4 regions of the Paenibacillus polymyxa M1 genome follow, and region 2 is predicted to be linked to each of the others. Evidence: a T-box and tRNA genes for the amino acid it is inferred to sense, from the RefSeq annotation. Region 2 holds a T-box; the other regions hold tRNA genes.
What was found. A T-box is a leader RNA that pairs with one kind of tRNA and senses whether it is charged. The one in region 2 lies ahead of metG (methionine--tRNA ligase), so its partner is inferred to be a tRNA-Met.

Region 1 (7,596 bases), 2.8 Mb from region 2:
CCGCGGTGAATACGTTCCCGGGTCTTGTACACACCGCCCGTCACACCACGAGAGTTTACAACACCCGAAGTCGGTGAGGTAACCGCAAGGAGCCAGCCGCCGAAGGTGGGGTAGATGATTGGGGTGAAGTCGTAACAAGGTAGCCGTATCGGAAGGTGCGGCTGGATCACCTCCTTTCTATGGAGAATCGTTTCCTGCAATGGAAACATTCAAATATGAAGCATAAGCTTCAAACTTACTCACTCGTTGCTCAGTTTTGAGGGTTCAAACTCTCGAATTGCACCTTGAAAACTGGATACCGAAACGAAATTGCGTTTTAGAATATTCCTTTAAGCTGATCTTGTGTAAACAAGTGAAATAAAGGTAGCATATCGTATTTACAATGTAGATACTAGGTTAAGCTACAAAGAGCACACGGAGGATGCCTAGGCGCCAGGAGCCGACGAAGGACGTGGCGAACAACGATAAGGCCTCGGGGAGCTGTAAGCAAGCTTTGATCCGGGGATGTCCGAATGGGGAAACCCGGCTGTCTTCATCGACAGTCACTACTCACTGAATTCATAGGTGAGTGAGAGGCAGACCAGGGGAACTGAAACATCTAAGTACCCTGAGGAAGAGAAAACAATAGTGATTCCGTCAGTAGCGGCGAGCGAACGCGGATTAGCCCAAACCAAGGAGCTTGCTCCTTGGGGTTGTGGGACGTCTCACATGGAGTTACAAAGGAACCGGTTAGATGAAGAGGTCTGGAAAGGCCCGCCAGAGAAGGTAAAAGCCCTGTAATTCAAAACCTGTTCCCTCCGAGACGGATCCCGAGTAGTGCGGGGCACGTGAAACCCCGTATGAATCCGGCAGGACCATCTGCCAAGGCTAAATACTCCCTGGCGACCGATAGTGAAGCAGTACCGTGAGGGAAAGGTGAAAAGCACCCCGGAAGGGGAGTGAAATAGATCCTGAAACCGTGTGCTTACAAGAAGTCAGAGCCCGATCTATGGGTGATGGCGTGCCTTTTGTAGAATGAACCGGCGAGTTACGTTCCCGTGCAAGGTTAAGGTGAAGAGCTGAAGCCGCAGCGAAAGCGAGTCTGAATAGGGCGACTGAGTACGTGGACGTAGACCCGAAACCGGGTGATCTACCCCTGTCCAGGGTGAAGGTGCGGTAACACGCACTGGAGGCCCGAACCCACGCATGTTGAAAAATGCGGGGATGAGGTGGGGGTAGCGGAGAAATTCCAATCGAACCCGGAGATAGCTGGTTCTCCCCGAAATAGCTTTAGGGCTAGCCTCGGAAAGAAGAATCGTGGAGGTAGAGCACTGATTGGGTGCGGGGCCCGCAAGGGTTACCAAGCTCAGTCAAACTCCGAATGCCATAGATTTAGTTCCGGGAGTCAGACAGTGAGTGCTAAGATCCATTGTCGAAAGGGAAACAGCCCAGACCATCAGCTAAGGTCCCCAAGTGTGTGTTAAGTGGGAAAGGATGTGGAGTTGCACAGACAACCAGGATGTTGGCTTAGAAGCAGCCACCATTGAAAGAGTGCGTAATAGCTCACTGGTCGAGTGACTCTGCGCCGAAAATGTAACGGGGCTAAACACACCACCGAAGCTATGGCTTGATGCTTTGCATCAGGGGTAGGGGAGCGTTGAATGCGGGTTGAAGGTGTACCGGAAGGAGCGCTGGACTGCATTCAAGTGAGAATGCCGGTATGAGTAACGAAAAGATCTGTGAGAATCAGATCCGCCGAAAGCCTAAGGGTTCCTGAGGAAGGTTCGTCCGCTCAGGGTAAGTCGGGACCTAAGGCGAGGCCGATAGGCGTAGTCGAAGGACAACAGGTCGAAATTCCTGTACCACCGTAATCCGTGATGAGCAATGGGGTGACGCAGTAGGGTAGTGACGCGGACTGATGGATGTCCGTCTAAGCAGTGAGGCTGATGTGTAGGCAAATCCGCACATCGTTAAGGCTGGGCTGTGATGGGGAGCGAAAATTATAGTAGCGAAGGTCATGATCTCAGACTGCCAAGAAAAGCCTCTAGCCAGGAGAAGGTGCCCGTACCGCAAACCGACACAGGTAGGCGAGAAGAGAATTCTAAGGCGCGCGGAAGAACTCTCGTTAAGGAACTCGGCAAAATGACCCCGTAACTTCGGGAGAAGGGGTGCCTCGGTAGGGTGAATAGCCCGAGGGGGCCGCAGTGAAAAGGCCCAAGCGACTGTTTAGCAAAAACACAGGTCTGTGCGAAGCCGCAAGGCGAAGTATACGGGCTGACGCCTGCCCGGTGCTGGAAGGTTAAGGGGAGTGGTAAGCTCTTCGGAGCGAAGCTATGAACCGAAGCCCCAGTAAACGGCGGCCGTAACTATAACGGTCCTAAGGTAGCGAAATTCCTTGTCAGGTAAATTCTGACCCGCACGAATGGCGTAACGACTTGGGCGCTGTCTCAACGAGAGATCCGGTGAAATTTTAATACCTGTGAAGATGCAGGTTACCCGCGACAAGACGGAAAGACCCCATGGAGCTTTACTGCAGCTTGATATTGAATTTGGGTACGATCTGTACAGGATAGGTGGGAGCCGTAGAACTTTGAGCGCCAGCTTGAAGGGAGGCATCCTTGGGATACCACCCTGATCGTATCTAGGTTCTAACTTGGTACCGTGATCCGGTGCGAGGACAGTGTCAGGTGGGCAGTTTGACTGGGGCGGTCGCCTCCTAAAGAGTAACGGAGGCGCCCCAAGGTTCCCTCAGAATGGTTGGAAATCATTCGAAGAGTGCAAAGGCAGAAGGGAGCTTGACTGCGAGACCTACAAGTCGAGCAGGGACGAAAGTCGGGCTTAGTGATCCGGTGGTACCGCATGGAAGGGCCATCGCTCAACGGATAAAAGCTACCCTGGGGATAACAGGCTTATCTCCCCCAAGAGTCCACATCGACGGGGAGGTTTGGCACCTCGATGTCGGCTCATCGCATCCTGGGGCTGAAGTAGGTCCCAAGGGTTGGGCTGTTCGCCCATTAAAGCGGTACGCGAGCTGGGTTCAGAACGTCGTGAGACAGTTCGGTCCCTATCTGTCGTGGGCGTAGGAAATTTGAGAGGAGCTGTCCTTAGTACGAGAGGACCGGGATGGACGTACCGCTGGTGTACCAGTTGTTCCGCCAGGAGCACCGCTGGGTAGCTATGTACGGAAGGGATAAGCGCTGAAAGCATCTAAGCGTGAAGCCCCCCTCAAGATGAGATTTCCCAATACGTAAGACCCCTTGAAGACGACGAGGTAGATAGGTTGGGGGTGGAAGTGCAGTAATGCATGGAGCTGACCAATACTAATCGGTCGAGGGCTTATCCTAAGATAAGACGCAAGGAAGTTTCGGATCCAGTTTTCAGGGTGTAACCTTGAAGTTAGAATTTGCGAGGCAAATTCATGTTTGGTGGCGATAGCGGAGGGGTTCCACACGTACCCATCCCGAACACGACCGTTAAGCCCTCCAGCGCCGATGGTACTTGGACCGCAGGGTCCTGGGAGAGTAGGACGCCGCCAAGCAAAGTCCTTTAAAGGATGATAAAATTATAAATTAGGGCCTTTAGCTCAGCTGGTTAGAGCGCACCCCTGATAAGGGTGAGGTCGGTGGTTCGAGTCCACTAAGGCCCACCATTTCTAGATTGACTAAAAGTATGGGGCTATAGCTCAGCTGGGAGAGCGCCTGCCTTGCACGCAGGAGGTCAGGGGTTCGATCCCCCTTGGCTCCACCAATATTCCCTGATAGCTCAGTTGGTAGAGCACTCGACTGTTAATCGAGTTGTCACAGGTTCGAGTCCTGTTCGGGGAGCCATATTTTTAATACTTCTGAATTTTATATATAAGGTGGCGGCGTAGCTCAGCTGGCTAGAGCGTACGGTTCATACCCGTGAGGTCGGGGGTTCGATCCCCTCTGCCGCTACTCGGAGAGATACCCAAGTGGCTATAAGGGGACCCTCTGCTAAGGGGTTAGACTGCGAAAGTGGTGCGAGGGTTCGAATCCCTCTCTCTCCGCCATAAATTTATTAAATCAGAATTCATTTTGTAAGGCCCGTTGGTCAAGGGGTTAAGACACCTCCCTTTCACGGAGGTAACAGGGGTTCGAATCCCCTACGGGTCATAATATGGAGGCTTAGCTCAGCTGGGAGAGCATCTGCCTTACAAGCAGAGGGTCGGGGGTTCGATCCCCTCAGCCTCCACCATATTTTATATCGCGGGGTGGAGCAGTTCGGTAGCTCGTCGGGCTCATAACCCGAAGGTCGTAGGTTCAAATCCTGCCCCCGCAATTAATTTCCTATTGGAAATGCCTCTGGAACTGTGGTGTAGAGGCCTAACATGCCTGCCTGTCACGCAGGAGATCGCGGGTTCGAATCCCGTCAGTTCCGCCATTTAAATGCATATAGTACGAACTATATGGTATAGTTATAAAATTAAATATGGCTCGGTAGCTCAGTCGGTAGAGCAGAGGACTGAAAATCCTCGTGTCGGCGGTTCGATTCCGTCCCGAGCCACCTTTCAAGTGGGAATTGGTAATGTGCCGGTGTAGCTCAATTGGTAGAGCAACTGACTTGTAATCAGTAGGTTGGGGGTTCAAGTCCTCTCGCCGGCACCATTTTTGGAGGATTAGCGAAGTGGCCAAACGCATCAGACTGTAAATCTGCTCCCTTACGGGTTCGGTGGTTCGAATCCATCATCCTCCACCAGTTTTATAATCATATGGCGGTCGTGGCGAAGTGGTTAACGCACCGGACTGTGACTCCGGCATTCGTGGGTTCAAGCCCCATCGGCCGCCCTTTGATTCTTAATTTAATGGGGATTAGCCAAGCGGTAAGGCAACGGACTTTGACTCCGTCATGCATAGGTTCAAATCCTATATCCCCAGCCATTAAGAGCCATTAGCTCAGTTGGTAGAGCACCTGACTTTTAATCAGGGTGTCGAAGGTTCGAGTCCTTCATGGCTCACCATTTATAAATTATTTTGCGGTCGTGGCGGAATTGGCAGACGCGCACGGTTCAGGTCCGTGTGGGCTAACCCCCCGTGGAGGTTCGAGTCCTCTCGACCGCACCATATTTTGCGGACGTGGCTCAGCGGTAGAGCATCGCCTTGCCAAGGCGAGGGTCGCGGGTTCGATTCCCGTCGTCCGCTCCATTATCCATACGGCGCCATAGCCAAGTGGTAAGGCAAAGCTCTGCAAAAGCTTCATCCCCAGTTCAAATCTGGGTGGCGCCTTAACTGCTCATTATGGAATTTAATATGCGCCCTTAGCTCAGCTGGATAGAGCGTTTGACTACGAATCAAAAGGCCGGGAGTTCGAATCTCTCAGGGCGCGCCATTTCTTAAAAAATGTATAATGTCGGGATGTAGCTCAGCTTGGTAGAGCACCTGGTTTGGGACCAGGGGGTCGCATGTTCAAATCGTGTCATCCCGATACTGATTTGCGGGTGTAGTTCAATGGTAGAACTCCAGCCTTCCAAGCTGGTAGCGTGGGTTCGATTCCCATCACCCGCTTTTTGCTATAGCGGATTCTTGTTGCCTCAGTGGTGACACCTTATAAATAAAGAGAGCCTGTCTGGGGACAGAGCTCTCTCTTTTTTTTGTACATTTATATTCCATAGATTCCACAAAGTGATGGCTATTGTTAGTGCTTGCCATCGGTGTATCTCTCCTGTTCCTGCATGGGGATACACCGATAACTGATCTAGTGCACAGATTTTACACTGGAATGGTTAGTTGGATGGAGGTTCCCTGATTTGGAGCAGAAGTCATGCTCATGAAGCCGCCTACTCCTCTAGCTCGTTCTTCCATGCTGAACAATCCAACTCCCTCTCCTTTGGATTCTCCAGAGAAGCCCATACCCTCATCCCGAATAGTTACTTTTATTATTTCGTCTTGATCCTCTACATCAACGTATGCTTCTGCTACATCTGCGTATTTAGCCACATTCGTCAGTGCTTCTTGTACAATTCTATAGATTGCTATTTCTTTTCGGATATCAAGGCGTTTACGTAAAGTACATTGAAAATGCACTTCGATTCCGTAATGCGAACAGAAATTTTCAATATAAGTTCTTAGGGCCGGTACGACACCCAAATCATCCAGAACTGAGGGACGAAGTTCCCACGCTAAGCCACGAACATCTTTAATGATATCAGTTACCTGTGTACGTAGATTTTCCAGAGTAGCACTGGGCTGTTCAGCTAGTTGGCTATCTAGTTGAATAATAAGTGAAAACAGGCTTTGACCAATCCCATCATGAAGCTCTCTTGAAAAGCGTTTACGCTCTTCCTCCTGTATTTGCATGACTTGCGTCATCATGGTCTGAAGCTCTGCCTCTACTTTTTTTAATTTTGTTACTTCATTACGGATCGCTAAGTACTGATAGGGTTTACCTTCCTCGTCCATAAATGGAACAATCGTAGTATTTACCCAGTAGTAGCTGTTATCTTTAGCACGATTTCGTATTTCTCCCTGCCATACCTCACCAGAACGGATCGTAGTCCACAGGTTCTTCATGAAGGCTCGAGTATGATAGCCCGAATTAATGAGACGATGATCCTGCCCGATCAATTCTTCACGACTATATTGCGAAATCTCACAGAACTTATCGTTTACGTACTGAATAATTCCTCGATGATCGGTCAGAGCAACGATGGAAGATGTATCTAGAGCAAATTTAAGATTGGATAGCTGGTGGAGAGAACTACGCAGTACATGGAGAAAAGGAGAATCTGGTATATGAATTTCCAAATCATTCAGTAGTTTATCGGTTGACTCCCCAAAGGCGGGCTGCAGTAAAGGGTTAGAAGGTTCATTCATAATGGAGCAACCCCTTTTTCAGTGCAAATTTGACCAACTCAGGCCGTGTTTTCAAGTTAAGCTTCTCCATAAGGTTGCTTTTGTGGGACTCTACGGTTTTGACGCTAATCACCAGGTGTTCGGCAATTTCCTTGTTGGCATATCCTTTGGCTACCCATGATAGGATCTCTTTTTCCCGCTCAGACAGGGATTCATACGGTCCGGCAATGCCCTCTTGTTTGATTTTGTCCAGATATTCACTCATCAGGCGTTTGGTTGCATTGGGGTATAGATAGGCACTGCCTTCGGCCACAGACTGGATGGCAGCGAGTAATTCCTCATGAGGTGCACTTTTTAAAATATATCCAGATGCTCCGGCTTGAATGGCTCGGAACAGATATTCCTCATCATCATGCATCGTTAAAATAAGCACTTCTGTATCCGGCAACTGTTTTTTTAATTCGGTGGTTGCCGTGAGGCCATCTTTGCCAGGTGGCATACTAAAATCCATGAGCACGACATCAGGTTGTAGCTCCACCGCTTTGCGGATTGCTTCATCCCCGTCTGCGGCATCTCCTACTACCTTAATACCGTTTTTGCCGTCCAATAGGGCCATGAGGCCAGAACGTACGACAACATGATCATCCACTACTAGTATACGAATCAATTAGTCATCCCCTCGAACGGTAAAAAAACCGTGCGTTTTGTCATAATCATAGCAAATTTTAGGGATTTCAATCAACAGAGATAGTTAGATGAGCTGTTCATGTCCACTTATATTTATAATTTTATTTTTCTTCAAATATCA
Region 2 (7,596 bases):
ACCATCTGAGTTTGCCACAGCTGCGGGTAAAGTTTCGATTCAAAGGTACTTTCAATCTATGTTGGATGGAAGCAAGCATTCCAGCACAGTTCTAAATCCGGGTGAGAGCCGTGTTATTTTACAAGATTTGAACGCGCAAAAAATCAAGCAAAAACAAGTTATTTCTTTGTTATCCGATCTGTACACGGATCAACCTATTCAATACACGGTAGTTGTGCTAGATGCTAATGTAGATCCGTTGACTGCGTTGCCTACTCTGGCAAAACTGCCTAAGGACGGTATTCATAACCGTGGAACGTACGCAAATTCGGATATTTCACTCAATTATACCGAAGAGGTTGGTAAAACAGCTCAACGTATCGTTCTTGGTGATAATAAGGTAGACCCGAACCTGATTGGTACCGACGGTCTGGACGGTTCTTCTGCTTCCAATGCCGGTAACTTTGGTGTTGTATATAAGGTTAAGTTGGACCATGTAGCGCCATATTCACTGATTACGTTTAACCCGCGGGGAGGCGAATATTCCGGCTATGCGATGGTTAACAATCAGGTTGTGGGTATACCGACAAATGGTTCTGTATGGGCTCCGAATGAAATGAGTGTACTGTATCGTACAGGTCATATTGAGGAAAGTGTAGAGATGTATTTCACTGCAGCTGCTGGTAGTAATCTTCCAGTTTCCGTAGTAGTTATGCCTTTACCAGCTATTAAAAATTAATTTGAAATAACCGGTGCTGTTTACCGGCTTAGACCACTTGAGTCTCATCATTCACCGTTTTAAAAGTCGACGTCACTTGCAGAATATAGGCGTTCTCCCGTTGCGAACTTGGTTGCAGCACTGGAGAACGTCTTTTTCTTATGAGTAGCACGAATATCTCTTATAATATTGACTTTAATCGTGGTATAATGAATAGATGCAAGCCTAAGCCTGCATCAGAAAACCTGAAACTATAGACAGGGGAGGGTGAAACGCATGCTGACAAAGGATGAGATTATCGCAACGATGTCCGCTCAAGGGCTGCGTATTACAGATCAGCGCAAGACGTTGGCCACGTTATTTTCCGAGAATGAAGGGTATCTGTCCCCCAAAGACGTTTATGAATATATGGGTAAGAAGTACAGCGGACTTAGCTTTGATACAGTTTATCGCAATCTGCGTGTAATGCAGGAATTGGGTGTACTGGAGCAGGTATCTTTTGAGGATGGAATGAAGTTCAAGGTGAGCTGTAATGAACATCACCACCACCACCATATGATTTGCTTGAGTTGTCAGAAAACATTGCCGATTTCTTTTTGTCCAATGCAAATGACAGATCCGACAGATCAATTCCAAATCGTCGAGCATAAGTTTGAAATTTTTGGTTATTGCAAAGACTGCCAGCAGAAGAATGGGCATACTGAAAGTAATTCGGATGGGGGTTTCAGACAGACGAGCAGTCACACTCACAGCCACGGAGGCTACTGAAATGAAAATCACCACACGTAGAGTGGTACAGGCTCCGATTCAGTTTTATCGTGCTTACATTTCACCATTAAAACCTGCTACCTGCAGGTTCTATCCGACGTGTTCGGCGTACGCGCTGGAGGCGGTAGAAGTGCATGGTGCACTCAAAGGCTCATGGCTGGCTGCAAAGCGTATAGCTAAATGCCATCCATTTCATCCCGGCGGCGTAGATTTGGTCCCTCCTGCAAAAAAGGGGGTAGATAAGTCTGACAAAGATCGTTTGGCTACCCATACCGAGAAGGGTCTGACTTGACAGCGCCGTGCCGATTTGGTTATATTTTGGTTAATATTGTTTTCCTGTGAAGGGATGAGTAAGGTAAGTCGTCCAGTACAGAGAGCCGGAGTTAGCTGAAAACCGGTCTGGAGTGAAGCCTGAATATGGTCCTGGAGGAACCTTTTTCGAGCGTATTTGCCATAGTGAAGCTGTGTTCAAGAGGCAATCGTAAGGAGGAGGCGTGATCCAGCGTTAATGGGCGGTCAGATGTGACCGGTGAAGCCTGTATTCTGCGAAGGTACAGGGAATTTGGGTGGTAACGCGTGAGGTGACTCTCGTCCCATAGGGACGGGGGTCTTTTTTGTGCCAATTTGTGTCTAATTCATGAATTGGAGTACCTATCATGGTAGCAAATCTTTTGCAGCCGTGAACAAAACAGGAGGAACATACATGTCTAGTGAGAACACATTTTACATTACAACACCGATCTATTATCCCAGTGACAAGCTACATATAGGTCATGCCTACACGACGGTAGCGGGTGATGCGATGGCTCGCTATAAGAGGCTACGGGGCTATGAGGTTCGTTATTTGACAGGAACGGATGAGCATGGTCAGAAGATTGAGCAAAAGGCAAGTGCAGCTGGGAAAACGCCGCAACGTTTCGTAGATGACATTGTGGCAGGTATCCAAGACCTGTGGCGGAAGCTTGACATTTCCAATGACGATTTTATCCGTACTACGGAGGAACGTCATAAGGCTGTCGTACAGGAAATCTTTGATCGTTTATTAAAACAAGGCGATATTTACAAGGGAGAATATGAAGGTTGGTACAGCATTCCTGACGAGACTTACTACACAGAAACTCAACTCGTTGACGTAGTGAAGGACGCTGAAGGCAATGTCACTGGAGGTAAGAGCCCAGATAGTGGACACCCTGTAGAACTAGTCAAGGAAGAGAGCTACTTTTTCCGCATGAGCAAGTATGCTGATCGGTTGCTGCAATTTTATGAAGAGAACCCGCAGTTTATCCAACCGGAATCCCGGAAAAAAGAAATGATTAACAACTTCATCAAGCCGGGGCTAGAGGATCTGGCTGTTTCCCGTACAACGTTTGATTGGGGAGTTAAGGTTAAGGGGGACCCGAAGCATGTCGTATACGTGTGGATTGACGCACTTTCCAACTACATCACAGCCTTGGGGTATGGCTCTTCTAATACTGAGCTGTACGATAAATTTTGGCCAGCAAATGTGCATATCGTAGGTAAAGAGATTGTACGGTTCCACACGATATATTGGCCAATCATGCTGATGGCACTGGATCTTCCGTTGCCTAAAAAAGTATTTGCACATGGTTGGTTACTCATGAAAGATGGTAAAATGTCGAAATCTAAAGGCAATGTGGTAGACCCGGTAACGTTGATTGACCGTTATGGTCTGGATCAACTTCGGTACTACTTGCTGCGCGAGGTGCCATTTGGAGCGGATGGAACATTCACACCTGAAAGTTTTGTAGATCGTGTAAATTCAGATTTGGCCAATGATCTGGGCAACTTGTTGAATCGTACTGTAGCGATGGTAGACAAATATTTTGACGGTAAAGTTCCCGCTTATGAAGCCAATGTTACCTCATTCGACGCAGCTTTGGTAGATATGGCGACATCGACTTATAGTAAAGTTGAAGAAGCTATGGAAAATATGGAATTTTCCGTGGCTTTAACGGCGATTAGCCAATTTATTAGCCGCAGCAACAAGTATATTGACGAGACTCAACCGTGGAATCTGGCTAAGGATGAGGAAAAACGTAGCGAATTGGCATCTGTTATGGTGCATTTGGTAGAAAGCTTGCGTATTGCTTCCATTTTACTTCAGCCTTTCTTGACACGTGCGCCTCACCAAATTTGGGAACAACTCGGTATTCGTCAAGGAGAGCTGACTACATGGGATAGCGGTAAGCAATTTGGGCGTATTCCAGAAGGAACGCAGTTGGTTAAAGGGAATCCGATCTTCCCTCGTCTGGACTCTGAGCAAGAGGTTGCTTTTATTGTAGAAGCAATGACTGGAGGTAAGAAACCGGAGGAAGCTGCGACACAAGCTCAACCGCTGAATGCATCTAAGGCGAGCCAGGAAGCACCAGAGGCGAAAGAAGAGATTGGCATTGAGGATTTTGCCAAGGTAGAGCTGCGCGTTGCTCAGGTTGTCGCCTGTGAGCCTGTGAAGAAGGCTGATAAACTGTTAAAGCTACAGCTCGATCTTGGCTATGAGCAGCGGCAGGTGGTATCGGGAATTGCGAAATTTTATACACCTGAAGATATGATTGGACGCAAGGTGATCTGTGTCACAAATCTTAAGCCAGTAAAACTTCGGGGTGAGCTGTCGCAGGGTATGATTTTGGCAGCATCACATGGGGATCAGCTTACATTGGCCACTGTACCGGAAGGTATGCCGAATGGTGCAATTGTAAAATAAGAGGCTATGTAAAATAAAAGAACGTAAAAAGCGTATGCTTGGGTGTTATTCTCCCCAGGCATACGCTTTTTGGCTTGCATCATATTTTTCTCTGTCTATACGTATGTTTTAGTAGGCAGGGCTTGTATCTGCTCTGCGTGTTCACTAAGACAGGTGGGAGGAAATAATGATGTCAGATGTCAACGCCGGGTTGGCCATCGTTGCCGGACTGGTTTCTTTTTTTTCACCGTGCTGCTTGCCACTATATCCATCATATTTATCGTATATAACAGGAATGTCGGCACGTGAACTGGCTGAAGGACGGCACAAGGCAGAAATTCGCTATCGTACCATGGGGCACACACTTGCTTTTGTATTAGGCTTTTCGGTTGTTTTCTATTCACTGGGGGCAAGTGTCGGGTTACTTGGAGAATGGTTTGCCAATTATGGGGATACGCTAAGAATCGTAGCAGGGCTGCTTATTATACTCATGGGTCTGGTATCTCTTGGTTTCGTCCGTCCATTGTTTCTAATGAGAGAGCATAAGCTGCGCTGGACATGGAAGCCTGCCGGATACGCCGGTTCCTTTGTAATCGGAATTGGGTTCGCGGCAGGCTGGTCCCCCTGTATCGGTCCTATGCTAACAGCTATTATCGCTTTGGCAGCGGTAGAGCATCACATGTGGTTCAAGTTGATTACTGGCTACGCGCTTGGTTTTGCGATTCCGTTTTTTATATTGGCTTTGCTGGCAGGCTCTGTTAAGTTATCGTCCCGTTATACTTCCATACTTCTCCAAATAGGTGGCATGTTACTTGTGATCACCGGCGTTTTGTTGGTAACGGATCATATGACAGATGTAACGCTTTTTTTACAACGGATTACCCCGGATTGGATGCTAGTTATGTGAAATATTCAATACGACTTAAAGGAAAATGTTCAAAAATGCGTTCAGTAATAAATTCCCGCAGTGCATTTTGCTGTTCATCAGGATAAACATATTTATTCTGTCCCCAGCGGCCCCATTTTTTCTTACGTTTCTCTATGTCCATTTCCAGTTTGGTTTTCGGGTAACGCTTCTCGATAACCGCTTTGGATGTTTTGGTAAAGCGATGCTGAATTAGTTCGAATGTCAGATCCTTTGTAGCATGCTGGGGCAAGGTTTCTCCCAATCTACGCAGCAGCTCTCCGTAACCTGCTTCCCAGCCGTCATACCAAATGATGGGTGCAATGATGAATCCCAGCGGATAACCGGCCCGTGCGATTTTGCCCGCTGCTTCAATACGTTCCTCGAAGCGCGAAGTTGCAGGTTCAAACTGTTTAATAACATAATCGGAATTAATGCTAAAGCGGATGCGAGTATGACCATTATGTTTAATATCCAGCAATGGATCCACATGATGATATTTAGTAACAAAACGAAGTCGGCCAAATTCCTCATCTGCCATGAAACGAATCAAGTCTCCAAGCGATTCGGTGATATGCTCCAAACCAACCGGATCAGAGGTACAAGCTGCTTCAAAACGAGTAATTTCAGGCACTCGCTCCTCGATATAGCCTTTAGCTGCTGATATGATATCGTCAGTGTTGACATAGATGCGAATATAAGGTTTCGCTCCCAAGGTTGTTTGTAAATAACAGTAGTGACAGTGCCCCATGCAGCCGGTCGAAATAGGGATGGCATATTCGGCAGAGGGTTTGGATTGGTCAAAAGTTAATGTTTTACGGATTCCGACAACCAGTGTCTTTTTTGCCATTCGGTACTTTTCAACTTCAGTTTCACCTGGTAAATTGGTAATTCGGTTGTGAGAGGTCGTCATACGATACGGAATATCCTTAGCTTTGACCCAATCCATAATACGCTGGCCTTTGGGATAATTTAGTGCGTCTGGCTCAAAAAACACCAGATCAGGCATGAATGGCTTGGTTCCTCTGGTTTGGACAGGAGTACGCTCAAGCGTAGACATGGCTAACGCTCCTTTCGAAATAAATCCTCTGTGCTCTGGTGTCCAACTCTAAAGTATATCCGCAGAAAGCAACGAGACAGGGGCGACAACATTAGTGTACCCTGCTTAAATTGAACAAATCGTGGCAATAGATGTGAGTGGAGGGACGAGACTTGCCAATGAGCGATGATAACATGTATCATTACATAGTAGGTTTAATGCAGGAAATGAAGGCGGTAAGCGCCCGTTCAATAACAGAAAAGAGGGAAACAAGTGCCAACGCCAAGCATGGAAGATTATTTGGAGCGCATTTACCAACTGATCGATGAGAAGGGATATGCTCGTGTCTCGGATATCGCAGAAGGTTTGGAAGTGCATCCTTCGTCCGTCACCAAGATGATTCAGAAGTTGGATAAGGACGATTATCTTGTATATGAGAAGTATCGGGGACTGATTTTGACACCAAAAGGGAAAAAGGTTGGCAAACGGTTGGTTGACCGCCACCAGCTACTAGAGCAATTTCTGGATATGATTGGGGTTGACAAGGACCTGATATATAAAGATGTGGAAGGTATTGAACACCATTTGAGCTGGGATTCCATCACCCGTATCGAGACATTGGTTGAATATTTCCGCCGGGATGAAGATCGCTTGCGCCAGCTTCATGACATACACAAGGAATTAAGTGGAGATTCCTAAAAGCATCTGTCCTTACGGACGATGCTTTTTTTATTTGTCCTGACCGCAACAAATATCCGGTTAATAGCGTCTATCCATTATATAGCAGGACAACATAGGGGTTAAAATTAACAGGGGTAGCGGAGGATTATAAAGATATGAATCGGAAGAAAATAGGGCTCATGGTTTCGGGTCTACTCTTAGCAGTACAGACTGCCATCGTGCCTGGAGTTCAAGCGGCACCAACTGGTGAGATTGAGATTATATTGGACGGACAGTCCCTGCAAAGTGATGCATCACCGTACATTGTACAGGGAGCGAATGTCACGATGGTTCCTTTGCGAGTGATTAGTGAGGGATTAGGCGCTCAGGTTAACTGGTCGGCATCGTCTGGTACGGTAACGATTACAGCACAGAACAAAAATATATCTATGGATAATGGTGCACAAAGCGCTACTGTGAATGGTAAGTCGGTTCGCTTGGACGCATCTGCGCGTATGTCAAGTGGGAGAGTCATGGTACCGTTGCGTTTTGTTGGGGAAGAGTTGGGCTTAAAGGTAGACTGGCAAGCCTCAGAACGGGTCATTACGTTAAGCAGTGGTAAAGAAGGTGCCTCTACTAGTGGGAACACTTCTGCTGTGGGAAGCAGTAGCTCATCATCAGATACATCAGCATCTGGCAATCAGGAAAGTGTAAGCACGGATCAGGGAGTTAAAGATGATGGACAGGACGTAGCCAACTCATCTTCCACATCTACTAATGAGGACAGCTCAGGTTCCTCCCAGGGAAATGTGGCTCAGGTAAAGGCT
Region 3 (7,596 bases), 2.9 Mb from region 2:
GCTAAGATCCATTGTCGAAAGGGAAACAGCCCAGACCATCAGCTAAGGTCCCCAAGTGTGTGTTAAGTGGGAAAGGATGTGGAGTTGCACAGACAACCAGGATGTTGGCTTAGAAGCAGCCACCATTGAAAGAGTGCGTAATAGCTCACTGGTCGAGTGACTCTGCGCCGAAAATGTAACGGGGCTAAACACACCACCGAAGCTATGGCTTGATGCTTTGCATCAGGGGTAGGGGAGCGTTGAATGCGGGTTGAAGGTGTACCGGAAGGAGCGCTGGACTGCATTCAAGTGAGAATGCCGGTATGAGTAACGAAAAGATCTGTGAGAATCAGATCCGCCGAAAGCCTAAGGGTTCCTGAGGAAGGTTCGTCCGCTCAGGGTAAGTCGGGACCTAAGGCGAGGCCGATAGGCGTAGTCGAAGGACAACAGGTCGAAATTCCTGTACCACCGTAATCCGTGATGAGCAATGGGGTGACGCAGTAGGGTAGTGACGCGGACTGATGGATGTCCGTCTAAGCAGTGAGGCTGATGTGTAGGCAAATCCGCACATCGTAAGGCTGGGCTGTGATGGGGAGCGAAAATTATAGTAGCGAAGGTCATGATCTCAGACTGCCAAGAAAAGCCTCTAGCCAGGAGAAGGTGCCCGTACCGCAAACCGACACAGGTAGGCGAGAAGAGAATTCTAAGGCGCGCGGAAGAACTCTCGTTAAGGAACTCGGCAAAATGACCCCGTAACTTCGGGAGAAGGGGTGCCTCGGTAGGGTGAATAGCCCGAGGGGGCCGCAGTGAAAAGGCCCAAGCGACTGTTTAGCAAAAACACAGGTCTGTGCGAAGCCGCAAGGCGAAGTATACGGGCTGACGCCTGCCCGGTGCTGGAAGGTTAAGGGGAGTGGTAAGCTCTTCGGAGCGAAGCTATGAACCGAAGCCCCAGTAAACGGCGGCCGTAACTATAACGGTCCTAAGGTAGCGAAATTCCTTGTCAGGTAAATTCTGACCCGCACGAATGGCGTAACGACTTGGGCGCTGTCTCAACGAGAGATCCGGTGAAATTTTAATACCTGTGAAGATGCAGGTTACCCGCGACAAGACGGAAAGACCCCATGGAGCTTTACTGCAGCTTGATATTGAATTTGGGTACGATCTGTACAGGATAGGTGGGAGCCGTTGAATCTTGAGCGCCAGCTTGAGAGGAGGCATCCTTGGGATACCACCCTGATCGTATCTAGGTTCTAACTTGGTACCGTGATCCGGTACGAGGACAGTGTCAGGTGGGCAGTTTGACTGGGGCGGTCGCCTCCTAAAGAGTAACGGAGGCGCCCCAAGGTTCCCTCAGAATGGTTGGAAATCATTCGAAGAGTGCAAAGGCAGAAGGGAGCTTGACTGCGAGACCTACAAGTCGAGCAGGGACGAAAGTCGGGCTTAGTGATCCGGTGGTACCGCATGGAAGGGCCATCGCTCAACGGATAAAAGCTACCCTGGGGATAACAGGCTTATCTCCCCCAAGAGTCCACATCGACGGGGAGGTTTGGCACCTCGATGTCGGCTCATCGCATCCTGGGGCTGAAGTAGGTCCCAAGGGTTGGGCTGTTCGCCCATTAAAGCGGTACGCGAGCTGGGTTCAGAACGTCGTGAGACAGTTCGGTCCCTATCTGTCGTGGGCGTAGGAAATTTGAGAGGAGCTGTCCTTAGTACGAGAGGACCGGGATGGACGTACCGCTGGTGTACCAGTTGTTCCGCCAGGAGCACCGCTGGGTAGCTATGTACGGAAGGGATAAGCGCTGAAAGCATCTAAGCGTGAAGCCCCCCTCAAGATGAGATTTCCCAGTATGTAAGACCCCTTGAAGACGACGAGGTAGATAGGTTGGGGGTGGAAGTGCAGTAATGCATGGAGCTGACCAATACTAATCGGTCGAGGGCTTATCCTAAAGATAAGGCGCAATGAAGTTTCGGATCCAGTTTTCAGGGTGTAACCTTGAAGTTAGAATTTGCGAGGCAAATTCATGTTTGGTGGCGATAGCGGAGGGGTTCCACACGTACCCATCCCGAACACGACCGTTAAGCCCTCCAGCGCCGATGGTACTTGGACCGCAGGGTCCTGGGAGAGTAGGACGCCGCCAAGCATAAGCCCCTTCTCTGGGGATTTTTTTTCGCCTGTAAGACTAACCTCTACATAATCAGAATTTTAATGGTTATTTCTAAGATGGGGCTATAGCTCAGCTGGGAGAGCGCCTGCCTTGCACGCAGGAGGTCAGGGGTTCGATCCCCCTTGGCTCCACCAATATTCCCTGATAGCTCAGTTGGTAGAGCACTCGACTGTTAATCGAGTTGTCACAGGTTCGAGTCCTGTTCGGGGAGCCATATGGAGAGGTGTCCGAGTTGGCCGAAGGAGCACGATTGGAAATCGTGTAGGCGCCAAAAGCGTCTCGAGGGTTCGAATCCCTCTCTCTCCGCCAGCTCTTATAATAGATATGTGGCCCGTTGGTCAAGGGGTTAAGACACCTCCCTTTCACGGAGGTAACAGGGGTTCGAATCCCCTACGGGTCATAGTAGTATGGAGGCTTAGCTCAGCTGGGAGAGCATCTGCCTTACAAGCAGAGGGTCGGGGGTTCGATCCCCTCAGCCTCCACCATTAATAATATTGAGAAGTACCTTCAATGTCGCGGGGTGGAGCAGTTCGGTAGCTCGTCGGGCTCATAACCCGAAGGTCGTAGGTTCAAATCCTGCCCCCGCAATTAATTTCCTGATGGAAATGCCTCTGGAACTGTGGTGTAGAGGCCTAACATGCCTGCCTGTCACGCAGGAGATCGCGGGTTCGAATCCCGTCAGTTCCGCCATTTAACTTAATATGCCGGTGTAGCTCAACTGGTAGAGCAACTGACTTGTAATCAGTAGGTTGGGGGTTCAAGTCCTCTCGCCGGCACCATTTTGGAGGATTAGCGAAGTGGCCAAACGCATCAGACTGTAAATCTGCTCCCTTACGGGTTCGGTGGTTCGAATCCATCATCCTCCACCAGTTTTATTATTATGGTGGTCGTGACGAATGGATTAACGTACCGAATTGTGGCTACGGCATTCGTGGGTCCAAGGCCCATTGATCGCCCTGTTAAATACATAATGGGGATTAGCCAAGCGGTAAGGCAACGGACTTTGACTCCGTCATGCATAGGTTCAAATCCTATATCCCCAGCCATTAAGAGCCATTAGCTCAGTTGGTAGAGCACCTGACTTTTAATCAGGGTGTCGAAGGTTCGAGTCCTTCATGGCTCACCATTATCATTGTATGCGCGTGTGGCGGAATTGGCAGACGCACTAGACTTAGGATCTAGCGTCTTTGACGTGGGGGTTCAAGTCCCTCCACGCGCATATTGTTTTTGCGGACGTGGCTCAGCGGTAGAGCATCGCCTTGCCAAGGCGAGGGTCGCGGGTTCGATTCCCGTCGTCCGCTCCATATTTGCGCCCTTAGCTCAGCTGGATAGAGCGTTTGACTACGAATCAAAAGGCCGGGAGTTCGAATCTCTCAGGGCGCGCCATTAATTTCATAAGCCGGTGTGGCGGAATTGGCAGACGCGCGCGACTCAAAATCGTGAGGGAAACCGTGGAGGTTCGAGTCCTCTCACCGGCATCTATTTCGGGATGTAGCTCAGCTTGGTAGAGCACCTGGTTTGGGACCAGGGGGTCGCATGTTCAAATCGTGTCATCCCGACCATTTTTTTGCGGGTGTAGTTCAATGGTAGAACTCCAGCCTTCCAAGCTGGTAGCGTGGGTTCGATTCCCATCACCCGCTTTATATAGATGAAAAAAGAGACGGCTTATGCCATCTCTTTTTTTTGTGCTTTTAAAAACCAGCGTGTCCTTAATCAATAAAGCTCAAGAGTTAGAACATTATAGTCTAAATCGATGATGGTTCTGCAGTTGTTATTATACTTCATGGATTTACACAGACTGGTTACTCATCGTCCTTACTAACCTAACATGCCCCGTTATTTGCCCCACTATTTTAAAACTCCTTTTCTAATTCAAGTCGCTCGGAGCTCCAATCTCCTAACTCGATAGCACGATTGTAGTTGTATGATTTCTCTGAAGATTTGATTTTTCTGGATCCGTCCCACTTTGAATAGAGTTGGCACGTACAAGTTTTTCCAGACCATTTCCTGGTTGTTTGGTTGTACGAATGCTGGAACGAAACGGAGTTATGGCATTACATTATTCCACATAAATCGCAGGAAGAAGAATAGGAAACTGGGGAATAATAGTTTCACCTCTAAAAACCGAATTTGGCCCAAAGGCCGAATATCGGTTTTTTTGTTTCATGAGTGCCAAGCCAACATTTTAAAGAAAATAAACGCTATGTTTTCAGAGTGATCAGTTTAGTTCTAATAGACGCTAGTGATCCACCGTTGCTAACTATTCTGCACGTGTGTTTATTTTCTAGGCTACTGATAACAGGATACGTTAAGTGTGTGATTATGAATCTTCTATATAGTCCAAAAATAGCAATAATTTGAATCTGAATTCATAAGAGTGAAATAAAAAGATTACCTTTATTACACACTTAGTCTCTACCACACTTTGCAAAGTTTGTTTATTTAGTGTTATCTGAATTAATTTTTGATCTAATAGAACTATTTCAACCTTTTTCCTTGATGTCGATATAATTGAGGGTCGCAAAAGTGTATTCCTTTAGGCAAATGGAGATCAACTCGCTAAAACGAAAAATATGTAGGTTGCGAATCAGAATTGTCTTATTGAACAGGAGGGGTGTACTAGAAAAAAGACTCATTACGGAACTCAGAATTGAGGAAAAACGGAGGTTATGTTTATGGACAATAAGAATGATAAAAGTTGCTGGATGAAGTGATTGACCATAAGCCTTGCGATTACAAGCAGCAAGATATAAACATTAGGAGGATAACCAATATGAATTCATTCAAGAAAACGAAGAGCTTGATCAGCGCCCTGACCGGGGCTGCACTATTATTCTCGCTACCAATAACGGCAGGCGCGGAGAGCAATATCAACTATACAGGCATGTTCCTGGGCTATGACGGAAGTGTAAACACCAGCCCTGTCTGGACCTACAACCCTGACATTGTCTCCTATGATCTGCTGAACTGGAACCAGGGGGGCACCGATGCAGCCTCCATTACCTCTAATAGCGCCTCCGTCATCCAAGACCTGGGGAAAATCGTCACCGTTTCCACCCACATGCCCAATCCTCAGGGTGGAAATGTAAACGCCCCAATGTCTGATTCCGATTTTAATATCTTGGCCAATACAGACATTTCATCCATCAATTCGTCCAGCCCCGCATGGCTACAAAATTATAAGGCCCAGGTTGACAATGTTGTGACCGGTCTGCAAAAGTTTAACTCATCCCCCGTTTACTACAGACCCTTCCATGAAATGAACGGAGGCTGGTTCTGGTGGGGAAACAAGAATACGACAGACTATAAGAACCTGTACATCAATTTGTACAATTACATCGTGACGACCAATGGCATGTCCAACGTCAATTTTGTCTATGCCCCAAATAAAGGAGCTAACGCGGCTGCTTATTACCCCGGCTCTAGCTATGTCACATGGATTGGCATCGATGCTTACAGCGATGATCCGTCCAATGACAATGAAATCAAGGTGGCTTACAATGACATCAAAGGACTTGGCAAAACTTACGGCTTTTGCGAAATTGGACCAGCCGTGGGTGGCGACCATGTGGATCGCAACAATAATCAGCTCAAGGAATTCGATTATTCGCTTTGGAACAACGCCCTGAATGAAGTCTACACTGGAGCAAGTTTCTTTATCACCTGGGATGGCGCTTATGCCCCGCAGAATAACACAAACGGCAGCGTGCTGTTTACAAAGGAGAGCTCCCAGTAAGTGCCTAGCGCCCGGCGTCCAGGCAGCACGGCATCAAGGCGTTAATCCCAAGCTGACCGCAGAGCCTTGGGAGAGTGAGACGTTTTCAAGAACGACAACAAAAAGCACCACCTTAATGAATTGGCCCCTGATAGACTAAAAAGACCCAAAAGACACGACCTCCTGTTAGGAGAACGGGTCTTTTGGGTCTACACAGCAACATGCGAGTATGCACGTTAAATATCGGTTGGTCAGATGCGGACTTCCGTCTCTTCCGGAATGAACTGACGATATTGAAAATACATCCGGAGCCGCCAGTGTAACAACGTCCCGAAGGCTAGTATGAAAAATAGCCCTGCTGTTTGCGGGATGGTAATGTAATGCTGAATAAATTCATGCAGCAGCAATCGGACGATCAGCAGGCTGATCAGGATAAAAAAGAAGGTGCGCGAGCGTTGCACGAAAACCAGCCCTTCTTGTAACTCAAATTTGGTGCTGCGGATCAACGGGTAGGAAAAAATAAACCAGCCGATCAGAAAAGCGCCCAGCGCCCAAAGCCAGGGAACCCGTACTTCTGGCACCACAAACATCATAAAGCCGGTGCTCATGCCGAGCGGAGGAATGATGATTTTTTTGGCATTAATCGGGCGATGACCTGTCTTCATACGGATGAAAATAGCCGATATAGCGATTAAGATCATACCGAAAGTTGCGCCATATTGCAGCAATGGGGTGCTGATATGAAACATGGACTGGCCCCCTCTATAAGGAATATAAGCGTTATTGGACAGACTGCAAACCTTTTACATTATAGCACATATGCAATGGATATATTTAGTTACAGTCTTTCCTCCGGCAAGCGGATTATACGCCTTTTGGTGGTAACCGGCCCTATAATCGGGTCTCTTTCATCTTATGCGAGTTCTTGTGCTTGTACCTCACCTGCGGCTGATTTTTTCTCTTGGCGCATGATATAAACCATCGCTGCAATAATAAGGATAAAAGCAATGAGTGCGAGAAACGGAATGGTGATGAAATCCAACCAGTTCAAATAATCCTGTTCACAGGACACTCTGCCGCAGGCCGTTGAAGTTTGTGTGGCAGCTTTGGCGGCTGCATGGATGCGCTGAATAATAAAATGATAGGCCGAAATCGCACCACCGATGACGGCTAATGGCATAACGTAAATACGTATTTTCGTATCGCCTCGAAAATATGCGATTCCGAGCAGAAGGGTCAGGGGATACATTAGAATGCGCTGAAACCAGCACAGCTTACAAGGCTCATACCCCAAGATTTCGCTGAGATACAGACTGCCCAATGTCGCCACACAAGCTACTACCCACGCGGCAAATAAAGCAATATCCGTTTTTTTAAACGATCCGATCATAGTAACGCTCCTTTTTAAATTCAAATGAGAACAGTATGAACTCATCGTGTCTTGTCCCATCGGCAGGCATTTGCCGATATGCATGTCTTTATCCGTATTGTACTGTATTTTGAGTGCGGGGTCATACTTAAACATATTGACATCATTCACTATCATTTTTATAATTGCAGTAGTTTGGGAAGTTAATAAAGATTCAAGATATATATTAAGAAATTAGGAGTGTGCCCAGAATGTCGAGCAGCCGGAAAAATGAAACCTTATCTGTTATTAGTGAAAGACACGCGGTAAAAAGCTATGTAAAGGATTTTAAAATGCCAGAGGAAGATCTGGAAGCTATCTTGACTGCC
Region 4 (7,596 bases), 1.3 Mb from region 2:
TCTTTCCGGCAAATAATTTCAATAACTCCACTATGCAGGGAACTGGTACTATAAATAGGTGCTGTACATCCTTCAACATAATGGACAAAGCTGCCCTCTTCGGCAATAATTAATGTCCGCTCGAATTGACCCATATTTTCAGAATTAATACGGAAATAACCTTGTATCGGAACCTCGCACTGAACACCCTTCGGAATGTATACAAAGCTACCGCCTGACCAAACCGCACTATTAAGCGCCGCAAATTTATTGTCGGCGGGAGGGATGATCGTTCCAAAATATTGCTTAAACACTTCGGGGTATTGCTTTAATGCAGTATCCGTATCAAGGAAAATAACACCCTGATCCTCCAGTTCCTTCTGCATGCTGTGATATACCACTTCCGATTCATATTGAGCGGATACGCCCGCCAGGAACTTTTGCTCCGCTTCAGGGATGCCCAGCTTGTCAAAGGTTGCTTTGATCTCGGAAGGAACCTCCTCCCAGGTCTTTCCCTGTTTTTCAGAAGGACGAACGTAATACTGGATGTCATCAAGACTAAGCCCGGTCAAATCCGCTCCCCATTCAGGCATCGGCATTTTGTAGAATTGATTCAAAGCTTTCAACCGAAAATTGAGCATCCACTCCGGCTCTTCCTTGATCCGGGAAATTTCCCGGACAATCTCTTCCGTCAGACCTTTTCCAGATTGAAAAATAGACTGGTGCTTGTCGCGAAACCCATATTTATATTCGCCCATATCTGGTGCTTTTTTTGCCATTAGTATCACTCCTTTTTAACCTTTCAAGATTCATTTTGATTTGCTATGATCTGCCGAGTTTGCTTTCCACTAAATCTTTTAGGCGACTGCGAACACCTTCCAGCGGGATCTCCGAAATGACAGGAGCGAGAAATCCAAAAATAACAAGATGTTCGGCTTCACTCCGTGATATCCCGCGCGACATCAGATAATAGAATTGCTCTGCATTTACTTGCCCCACGGATGCAGCATGACCCGCGGTTACATCATCCTCATCTATCAGCAGGATCGGATTGGCATCGCCGCGAGCTTTAGGACTTAGCATAAGCACGCGTTCTGTTTGCTGACCATCACAATGGGTTGCACCTTTTTCAATCTTTGTAATGCCGTTGATAATGGCCGTAGCTTCTTCAAGCATGACTGCACGCGTAATCATCTGGCTTACCGAGCTTCTGCCAAAATGCTGAGCTTGAGTTGTATAGCTCGATTTTTGATTGCCCGTGCCAATAGCAATCACCTTATTGTCGGAGACCGCCCCGTTGCCTTGTAGCAAAGTCTTGGTATCGCTGGCGGTATAACCATTGTTCATCTCACCGATAATCCACTCCACACCCCCATCAGCAAGAACGACCGCCCGTCGCTGGGTGAAATCTGTTGTAGTTGCAGCAAGCTGATGAACCGAAGCTACTTGCACCTTTGAGCCCGCCCCCGCGAAGACCTCCGTCACACTGTTATGCAATACCTTGACATCATCACGACTCGATACACAATTATCCACATAAGTAATCTTGCTGTTGCTCCCTGCCACAATTAAGACGTGAGGAGCAAAACACACACCGCTTGTATCGTTAATAAAGATCGCTTGAATAGGTGCTTCAACCTCTACACCGTCTGGGACATATAGAAAAACGCCACCACTCCATAAGGCACTGTGTGCAGCAGATAAACGATGTTCTTCCGGCTTCACTGCCTGAAAGAGATAACGTTGAACCAGCTCCTCGTGCTCATTTGCCGCAGTATGCAGATCCGTTAAAATGACTCCCTGGGCGGCTAAGCTCTCGGACAATTTCGTATACACTACATCCGAGTTGAACTGAACGATTAGTCCGCCTTTCACCGGAGAAGCAACCAAACCTCGAACAACCTCCGGCGCTTCCTCCAAACTAGACCACGCATTCTCAGCTTTGTAATCTCCACTTTCGTAGATATCCCATTTTTCAAGATTGATTTTCTCCACTTTAGGCAACTCCAGCGTCCCTGCCAGTTCGAGTGCGTGAACGCGGCGTTCAATCAGCCAACGAGGTTCATCCTTAGCGCTTGACCATGCGCGTAAATCGTCCACATTCATTGAAACTCTAGCTTGTATATCCACGTGCTGTTCCTCCTCTCCGGCTTTTAAGCTTCACTTACCGTCTCATCCGTAATCCCAAGTTCCTCCTTCACCCAATCGTACCCTTCAGCCTCCAAACGGTGGGCAAGCTCCGGACCGCCAGATTTAACTATCCGGCCTTGCATCATGACATGCACAAAATCCGGGGTAATATAATTCAACAGTCGTTGATAATGGGTGATGATTAAAAAGCCTCTATCCGGGCTGCGCATCTCATTTACGCCATTGGCCACAATACGCAGTGCATCAATATCAAGCCCTGAGTCCACTTCATCCAGGATCACAAACTTGGGTTCAAGCAGCATCATTTGCAAAATCTCATTCCGCTTTTTTTCACCGCCAGAGAATCCCTCATTCAAATAACGATGCATAAATTCCGGGTTCATCTCCAGCCCCTTCATTTTGCTCTCCATTTCACGGATAAAACGGATTAAGGATATCTCATCACCTTCTTCACGCCGTGCATTGATGGCAGTTCTGAGAAAATCCGAGTTGGTCACGCCAGCAATTTCACTTGGGTATTGCATAGCGAGGAACAAACCTGCCTGGGCACGCTCATCCACCTCCATCTCCAGAAGGTCTTCATTGTCCAATGTCACCTTACCGCCAGTAACCTCATATTTGGGATGGCCCATTAAAGCTGAAGCCAATGTACTTTTTCCCGTCCCATTAGGCCCCATAATCGCATGAATCTCTCCGCCATGAATCTCCAGTGTGAGCCCTTTTAAAATTTCTTTCCCTTCAATCTTGGATCTTAATTTCTCAATCTTTAATGTCGTCATTTATCTTAAACTTCCCTTCGGAGTATTCTTCGGCACGCGCCACCAAATCACTCATAAATTTTCCAATAGTCTGCAGCTCAACCTCTGAATAGGATTCAATGAATTGGTAAAATCTTTCTTCTTTTTCTTTGTGCAGTTCTTTATGCAAATGATAAACGTGTCTTCCCTTATCCGTTAAACTAAAGTAAATCTCCTTACGATTGCTGTTCAGTTGGCTTCTCATAATGAAGCCCATTTCCAGCAGCTTTGCACTAATTTTAGTAATGCTAGCTTTGGACAACCCCATCTTCTCCACAATCCCGGTATGATTTATCGGTTCATAATCACCAATGCAATCAATAACGTGTACACTAGTAATATTATTGGAGAGCATGTCAATCTGGTACTTTCTAGCCTGTTGCCGAAACGAGTTAATTTCTTGTTCAGTATACAGCTCATTCAGATGTAGCATTTTAATATATTGCTCGTAAAGATGACCTTTAAAATGATTTTGAAACTCCAATTTCCCAATCTCCCCTCTCTTGTAGTAGTTGCAGATCAAGTTCAGTGTCACCATTAGATTATATTTTGTTCACTAGTAAACAAAATTATATTAACACAATTGATATTGATAATCAATATCAATTGTGTTAAATGTGACGCAATTTTGGAGGCGTTTTTCATGGGTTTGTTGTCATTGTCATCGGCCTCATGCTGTGTTTTGACTATGGCACGTCCCAGAAATGGTCTTGTATACCTCTGATCAATCCTGCTTTGCGAGGATTGATCAATGGAACCCATTCGGCAGCACCCGGATGGTTCTGGTAACCGAAGCCAAGTCCAATACCGTGGCCTATTGAACGTCATGGTACACCTGCCACAGGCCAGGGTCGCTATCGTAAAAAGAGGACAAAGGTGGTGCTTGGCCGAGCTGTTTTAAAGCCGTATCGCCGCGTTTGAGTACGCTATCGTGAGCATGTATGGCAATGAATAATCCGTCAGTTACCTGTGTCTGGATATGTTATGGGGTCAAAGAGTATAGCAAAAACTGTGGTTTTTGCTGGTGAATCCGAACAGGCGATGCTCCATTCTAACCCGCACCGATCTGACACTGGAGGCGATCTAGATTATCGAACTTTATACCGCCCGCTTCAAAATCAAACACCTTCTGGGCGCTAAAGCAATCCATCGGCGGATTCAGCTACCACTTTTGTAGCAAATCCATTCCGAAGCTCAACCGGTATTTGAAAAAGGATCGGGTTCACCCTCTGGGGTTGTTGGAAGAGGAGAAAGCACAACGGGACATCCGCCTAACTGTAAAGATGAGAATGGTAAACGATAACCAAAATGGATCCCCACGGGGCTTAAGATAAAAGGAACCAAGAAAAGAACCGAAATCTTGCTTCAGGAAGCCAGGAAGAATTATCATATGGAAGGACAAGCACTCGCGGTTGAAAACGAAGATATGCGTAAGAGTAAAAGCAGCTACTCCATTCGTTAATAGCAAAAGGCTGTTCGCAGACTTTATGCTTCGATGGCTAGAGATGATGAAAAACAGCATCGGGCTTATCTCCTATATCTCCTATTCCGACACTTAAAAGGCCACGTAGATCCTTTTTCCGAGAGAAAGGGATGTATTGCTTGATGATTTAACTACAGAGGATTTTCAGAACTTGTATTCCCATGAAATGAATGTGCAAGGTGTCAGCGCCAATACCGTTATTCATTATCACGCGAACATTGCAGAGCCCTTCAGTATGCCATGAAAATAAAGCTGATTGTGGCGAATCTCCCTGACTTAGTTGAAAGCCCAAAAAAGAACAATTACGTCGTGAGCTTCTACAATGCCGAGGAGCTGAATCAACTCCTCGCAGTAATCCGAGGCGAAAGAATTGAGCTTTCCGTTATCCTGGCTGCCTTTTATGGGCTAAGCCGAAGCGAGGTCCTAGGATTAAAATGGTCGGCTATTGATTTATTAAATTGGACTATTAATATTAAACATACCGCCACATCGGGCAGTTAGAATAGTAGATATATTGAACTTGAAAAGGACCGAACCAAGAATAAAGCCAGTCGCCATATACTGCTACTGATGGACACGTTCTATGAGCTTCTGATTCGTATGAAGGAATAACAGGAATTCTATCGCTTATCTTCTGACAATTCTTATTGTCTTGAATACCTGGAGTATATTTATGTAGATGTATTAGGGGTAAGCATGAAAGAAGTTTCAGGAATGGTTAGGCCACAGCGATTATGCAACAACGGCAAATATTTATTCGCATATGGAATACAACTCATTCAGCTCAAACAATGAGTGGGGTACTAAAGCTCAAATAAAAAAAGCTCACTAGAGAATGTCTCTAATGAACTCTTTTAGTTAATACCGGCGAGAGGACTCGAACCTCCACGGTTTCCCACTCGATTTTGAGTCGAGCGCGTCTGCCATTCCGCCACGCCGGCATATTTAATTATGGAGGCGCCACCCAGATTTGAACTGGGGAATAAAGCTTTTGCAGAGCTTTGCCTTACCACTTGGCTATGGCGCCAGAGTATAAAAAGCGGACGACGGGAATCGAACCCGCGACCCTCGCCTTGGCAAGGCGATGCTCTACCGCTGAGCCACGTCCGCATAAGATGGCTGGGGATATAGGATTTGAACCTATGCATGACGGAGTCAAAGTCCGTTGCCTTACCGCTTGGCTAATCCCCAATAAGAAAGGGCGGCCGATGGGGCTTGAACCCACGAATGCCGGAGTCACAGTCCGGTGCGTTAACCACTTCGCCACGACCGCCGCAAGTAATAATTGTATGGCAGGGGCAGCAGGAATTGAACCCACACCAACGGTTTTGGAGACCGTTGTTCTACCTTTAAACTATGCCCCTATAAAACTGGTGGAGGATGATGGATTCGAACCACCGAACCCGTAAGGGAGCAGATTTACAGTCTGATGCGTTTGGCCACTTCGCTAATCCTCCAAAATGGTGCCGGCGAGAGGACTTGAACCCCCAACCTACTGATTACAAGTCAGTTGCTCTACCAATTGAGCTACACCGGCACAAAAACTATTCAATTAAAAGTGGCTCGGGACGGAATCGAACCGCCGACACGAGGATTTTCAGTCCTCTGCTCTACCGACTGAGCTACCGAGCCTCACAATAAGACCCTTTATCAAGTAATACATTAAATGGCGGAACTGACGGGATTCGAACCCGCGATCTCCTGCGTGACAGGCAGGCATGTTAGGCCTCTACACCACAGTTCCATAATAGATTTAAATTGGTTGCGGGGGCAGGATTTGAACCTGCGACCTTCGGGTTATGAGCCCGACGAGCTACCGAACTGCTCCACCCCGCGACAATAATAAGTATTTATTTTCAAATGGTGGAGGCTGAGGGGATCGAACCCCCGACCCTCTGCTTGTAAGGCAGATGCTCTCCCAGCTGAGCTAAGCCTCCTCAACGGAACACTTCTCATATTATACCATAACAAACTTTTTAATGCAACTTTTTTTTATGACCCGTAGGGGATTCGAACCCCTGTTACCTCCGTGAAAGGGAGGTGTCTTAACCCCTTGACCAACGGGCCATGCTATAGAATAATTCTGGCGGAGAGAGAGGGATTCGAACCCTCGAGACGCTTTTGGCGCCTACACGATTTCCAATCGTGCTCCTTCGGCCAACTCGGACACCTCTCCATATGGCTCCCCGAACAGGACTCGAACCTGTGACAACTCGATTAACAGTCGAGTGCTCTACCAACTGAGCTATCAGGGAATATTAACACTTGTTTCAAGGTTACACCCTGAAAACTGGATCCGAAACTTCATTGCGCTTTATCTTAGGATAAGCCCTCGACCGATTAGTATTGGTCAGCTCCATGCATTACTGCACTTCCACCCCCAACCTATCTACCTCGTCGTCTTCAAGGGGTCTTACATACTGGGAAATCTCATCTTGAGGGGGGCTTCACGCTTAGATGCTTTCAGCGCTTATCCCTTCCGTACATAGCTACCCAGCGGTGCTCCTGGCAGAACAACTGGTACACCAGCGGTACGTCCATCCCGGTCCTCTCGTACTAAGGACAGCTCCTCTCAAATTTCCTACGCCCACGACAGATAGGGACCGAACTGTCTCACGACGTTCTGAACCCAGCTCGCGTACCGCTTTAATGGGCGAACAGCCCAACCCTTGGGACCTACTTCAGCCCCAGGATGCGATGAGCCGACATCGAGGTGCCAAACCTCCCCGTCGATGTGGACTCTTGGGGGAGATAAGCCTGTTATCCCCAGGGTAGCTTTTATCCGTTGAGCGATGGCCCTTCCATGCGGTACCACCGGATCACTAAGCCCGACTTTCGTCCCTGCTCGACTTGTAGGTCTCGCAGTCAAGCTCCCTTCTGCCTTTGCACTCTTCGAATGATTTCCAACCATTCTGAGGGAACCTTGGGGCGCCTCCGTTACTCTTTAGGAGGCGACCGCCCCAGTCAAACTGCCCACCTGACACTGTCCTCGTACCGGATCACGGTACCAAGTTAGAACCTAGATACGATCAGGGTGGTATCCCAAGGATGCCTCCCTTCAAGCTGGCGCTCAAAGTTCTACGGCTCCCACCTATCCTGTACAGATCGTACCCAAATTCAATATCAAGCTGCAGTAAAGCTCCATGGGGTCTTTCCGTCTTGTCGCGGGTAACCTGCATCTTCACA

Region 1: it encodes a tRNA-Met, which carries the amino acid that the T-box ahead of metG (methionine--tRNA ligase) is inferred to sense. The anticodon was not compared.
Region 3: it encodes a tRNA-Met, which carries the amino acid that the T-box ahead of metG (methionine--tRNA ligase) is inferred to sense. The anticodon was not compared.
Region 4: it encodes a tRNA-Met, which carries the amino acid that the T-box ahead of metG (methionine--tRNA ligase) is inferred to sense. The anticodon was not compared.

The regions. Positions count from the first base shown of each region.
Region 1 covers NC_017542.1:455,830-463,425, forward strand. The annotation lists rRNA gene PPM_RS01930 (16S ribosomal RNA) at 1-177, shown strand, start outside; rRNA gene PPM_RS01935 (23S ribosomal RNA) at 395-3,323, shown strand; rRNA gene rrf (5S ribosomal RNA) at 3,401-3,517, shown strand; tRNA gene PPM_RS01945 (tRNA-Ile) at 3,552-3,628, shown strand; tRNA gene PPM_RS01950 (tRNA-Ala) at 3,651-3,726, shown strand; tRNA gene PPM_RS01955 (tRNA-Asn) at 3,731-3,806, shown strand; tRNA gene PPM_RS01960 (tRNA-Met) at 3,841-3,914, shown strand; tRNA gene PPM_RS01965 (tRNA-Ser) at 3,918-4,009, shown strand; tRNA gene PPM_RS01970 (tRNA-Glu) at 4,041-4,112, shown strand; tRNA gene PPM_RS01975 (tRNA-Val) at 4,119-4,194, shown strand; tRNA gene PPM_RS01980 (tRNA-Met) at 4,205-4,278, shown strand; tRNA gene PPM_RS01985 (tRNA-Asp) at 4,304-4,380, shown strand; tRNA gene PPM_RS01990 (tRNA-Phe) at 4,431-4,503, shown strand; tRNA gene PPM_RS01995 (tRNA-Thr) at 4,529-4,604, shown strand; tRNA gene PPM_RS02000 (tRNA-Tyr) at 4,610-4,695, shown strand; tRNA gene PPM_RS02005 (tRNA-His) at 4,712-4,784, shown strand; tRNA gene PPM_RS02010 (tRNA-Gln) at 4,803-4,877, shown strand; tRNA gene PPM_RS02015 (tRNA-Lys) at 4,882-4,957, shown strand; tRNA gene PPM_RS02020 (tRNA-Leu) at 4,973-5,060, shown strand; tRNA gene PPM_RS02025 (tRNA-Gly) at 5,067-5,141, shown strand; tRNA gene PPM_RS02030 (tRNA-Cys) at 5,152-5,222, shown strand; tRNA gene PPM_RS02035 (tRNA-Arg) at 5,249-5,325, shown strand; tRNA gene PPM_RS02040 (tRNA-Pro) at 5,348-5,421, shown strand; tRNA gene PPM_RS02045 (tRNA-Gly) at 5,431-5,501, shown strand; gene PPM_RS02050 (PAS domain-containing sensor histidine kinase) at 5,706-6,809, opposite strand; gene PPM_RS02055 (response regulator) at 6,802-7,455, opposite strand.
Region 2 covers NC_017542.1:3,523,826-3,531,421, reverse strand. The annotation lists gene PPM_RS15945 (copper amine oxidase N-terminal domain-containing protein) at 1-718, shown strand, start outside; gene PPM_RS15940 (Fur family transcriptional regulator) at 974-1,465, shown strand; gene yidD (membrane protein insertion efficiency factor YidD) at 1,467-1,757, shown strand; T-box leader at 1,795-2,064, shown strand; gene metG (methionine--tRNA ligase) at 2,169-4,187, shown strand; gene PPM_RS15925 (cytochrome c biogenesis CcdA family protein) at 4,357-5,073, shown strand; gene splB (spore photoproduct lyase) at 5,066-6,130, opposite strand; gene mntR (transcriptional regulator MntR) at 6,383-6,808, shown strand; gene PPM_RS15910 (family 10 glycosylhydrolase) at 6,946-7,596, shown strand, end outside.
Region 3 covers NC_017542.1:580,382-587,977, forward strand. The annotation lists rRNA gene PPM_RS02505 (23S ribosomal RNA) at 1-1,925, shown strand, start outside; rRNA gene rrf (5S ribosomal RNA) at 2,004-2,120, shown strand; tRNA gene PPM_RS02515 (tRNA-Ala) at 2,203-2,278, shown strand; tRNA gene PPM_RS02520 (tRNA-Asn) at 2,283-2,358, shown strand; tRNA gene PPM_RS02525 (tRNA-Ser) at 2,362-2,453, shown strand; tRNA gene PPM_RS02530 (tRNA-Glu) at 2,473-2,544, shown strand; tRNA gene PPM_RS02535 (tRNA-Val) at 2,554-2,629, shown strand; tRNA gene PPM_RS02540 (tRNA-Met) at 2,659-2,732, shown strand; tRNA gene PPM_RS02545 (tRNA-Asp) at 2,758-2,834, shown strand; tRNA gene PPM_RS02550 (tRNA-Thr) at 2,848-2,923, shown strand; tRNA gene PPM_RS02555 (tRNA-Tyr) at 2,928-3,013, shown strand; tRNA gene PPM_RS02560 (tRNA-Gln) at 3,116-3,190, shown strand; tRNA gene PPM_RS02565 (tRNA-Lys) at 3,195-3,270, shown strand; tRNA gene PPM_RS02570 (tRNA-Leu) at 3,283-3,363, shown strand; tRNA gene PPM_RS02575 (tRNA-Gly) at 3,374-3,448, shown strand; tRNA gene PPM_RS02580 (tRNA-Arg) at 3,454-3,530, shown strand; tRNA gene PPM_RS02585 (tRNA-Leu) at 3,543-3,622, shown strand; tRNA gene PPM_RS02590 (tRNA-Pro) at 3,630-3,706, shown strand; tRNA gene PPM_RS02595 (tRNA-Gly) at 3,714-3,784, shown strand; gene PPM_RS02600 (glycoside hydrolase family 26 protein) at 4,918-5,880, shown strand; gene PPM_RS02605 (CcdC family protein) at 6,111-6,608, opposite strand; gene PPM_RS02610 (disulfide oxidoreductase) at 6,773-7,249, opposite strand; gene PPM_RS02615 (nitroreductase family protein) at 7,480-7,596, shown strand, end outside.
Region 4 covers NC_017542.1:4,833,610-4,841,205, forward strand. The annotation lists gene sufB (Fe-S cluster assembly protein SufB) at 1-758, opposite strand, end outside; gene sufD (Fe-S cluster assembly protein SufD) at 802-2,085, opposite strand; gene sufC (Fe-S cluster assembly ATPase SufC) at 2,133-2,909, opposite strand; gene PPM_RS21830 (MarR family transcriptional regulator) at 2,890-3,411, opposite strand; tRNA gene PPM_RS21845 (tRNA-Leu) at 5,273-5,351, opposite strand; tRNA gene PPM_RS21850 (tRNA-Cys) at 5,363-5,437, opposite strand; tRNA gene PPM_RS21855 (tRNA-Gly) at 5,449-5,520, opposite strand; tRNA gene PPM_RS21860 (tRNA-Gln) at 5,527-5,601, opposite strand; tRNA gene PPM_RS21865 (tRNA-His) at 5,611-5,683, opposite strand; tRNA gene PPM_RS21870 (tRNA-Trp) at 5,701-5,774, opposite strand; tRNA gene PPM_RS21875 (tRNA-Tyr) at 5,782-5,867, opposite strand; tRNA gene PPM_RS21880 (tRNA-Thr) at 5,872-5,947, opposite strand; tRNA gene PPM_RS21885 (tRNA-Phe) at 5,970-6,042, opposite strand; tRNA gene PPM_RS21890 (tRNA-Asp) at 6,078-6,154, opposite strand; tRNA gene PPM_RS21895 (tRNA-Met) at 6,170-6,246, opposite strand; tRNA gene PPM_RS21900 (tRNA-Val) at 6,272-6,347, opposite strand; tRNA gene PPM_RS21905 (tRNA-Glu) at 6,406-6,477, opposite strand; tRNA gene PPM_RS21910 (tRNA-Ser) at 6,495-6,586, opposite strand; tRNA gene PPM_RS21915 (tRNA-Asn) at 6,590-6,665, opposite strand; rRNA gene PPM_RS21920 (23S ribosomal RNA) at 6,731-7,596, opposite strand, start outside.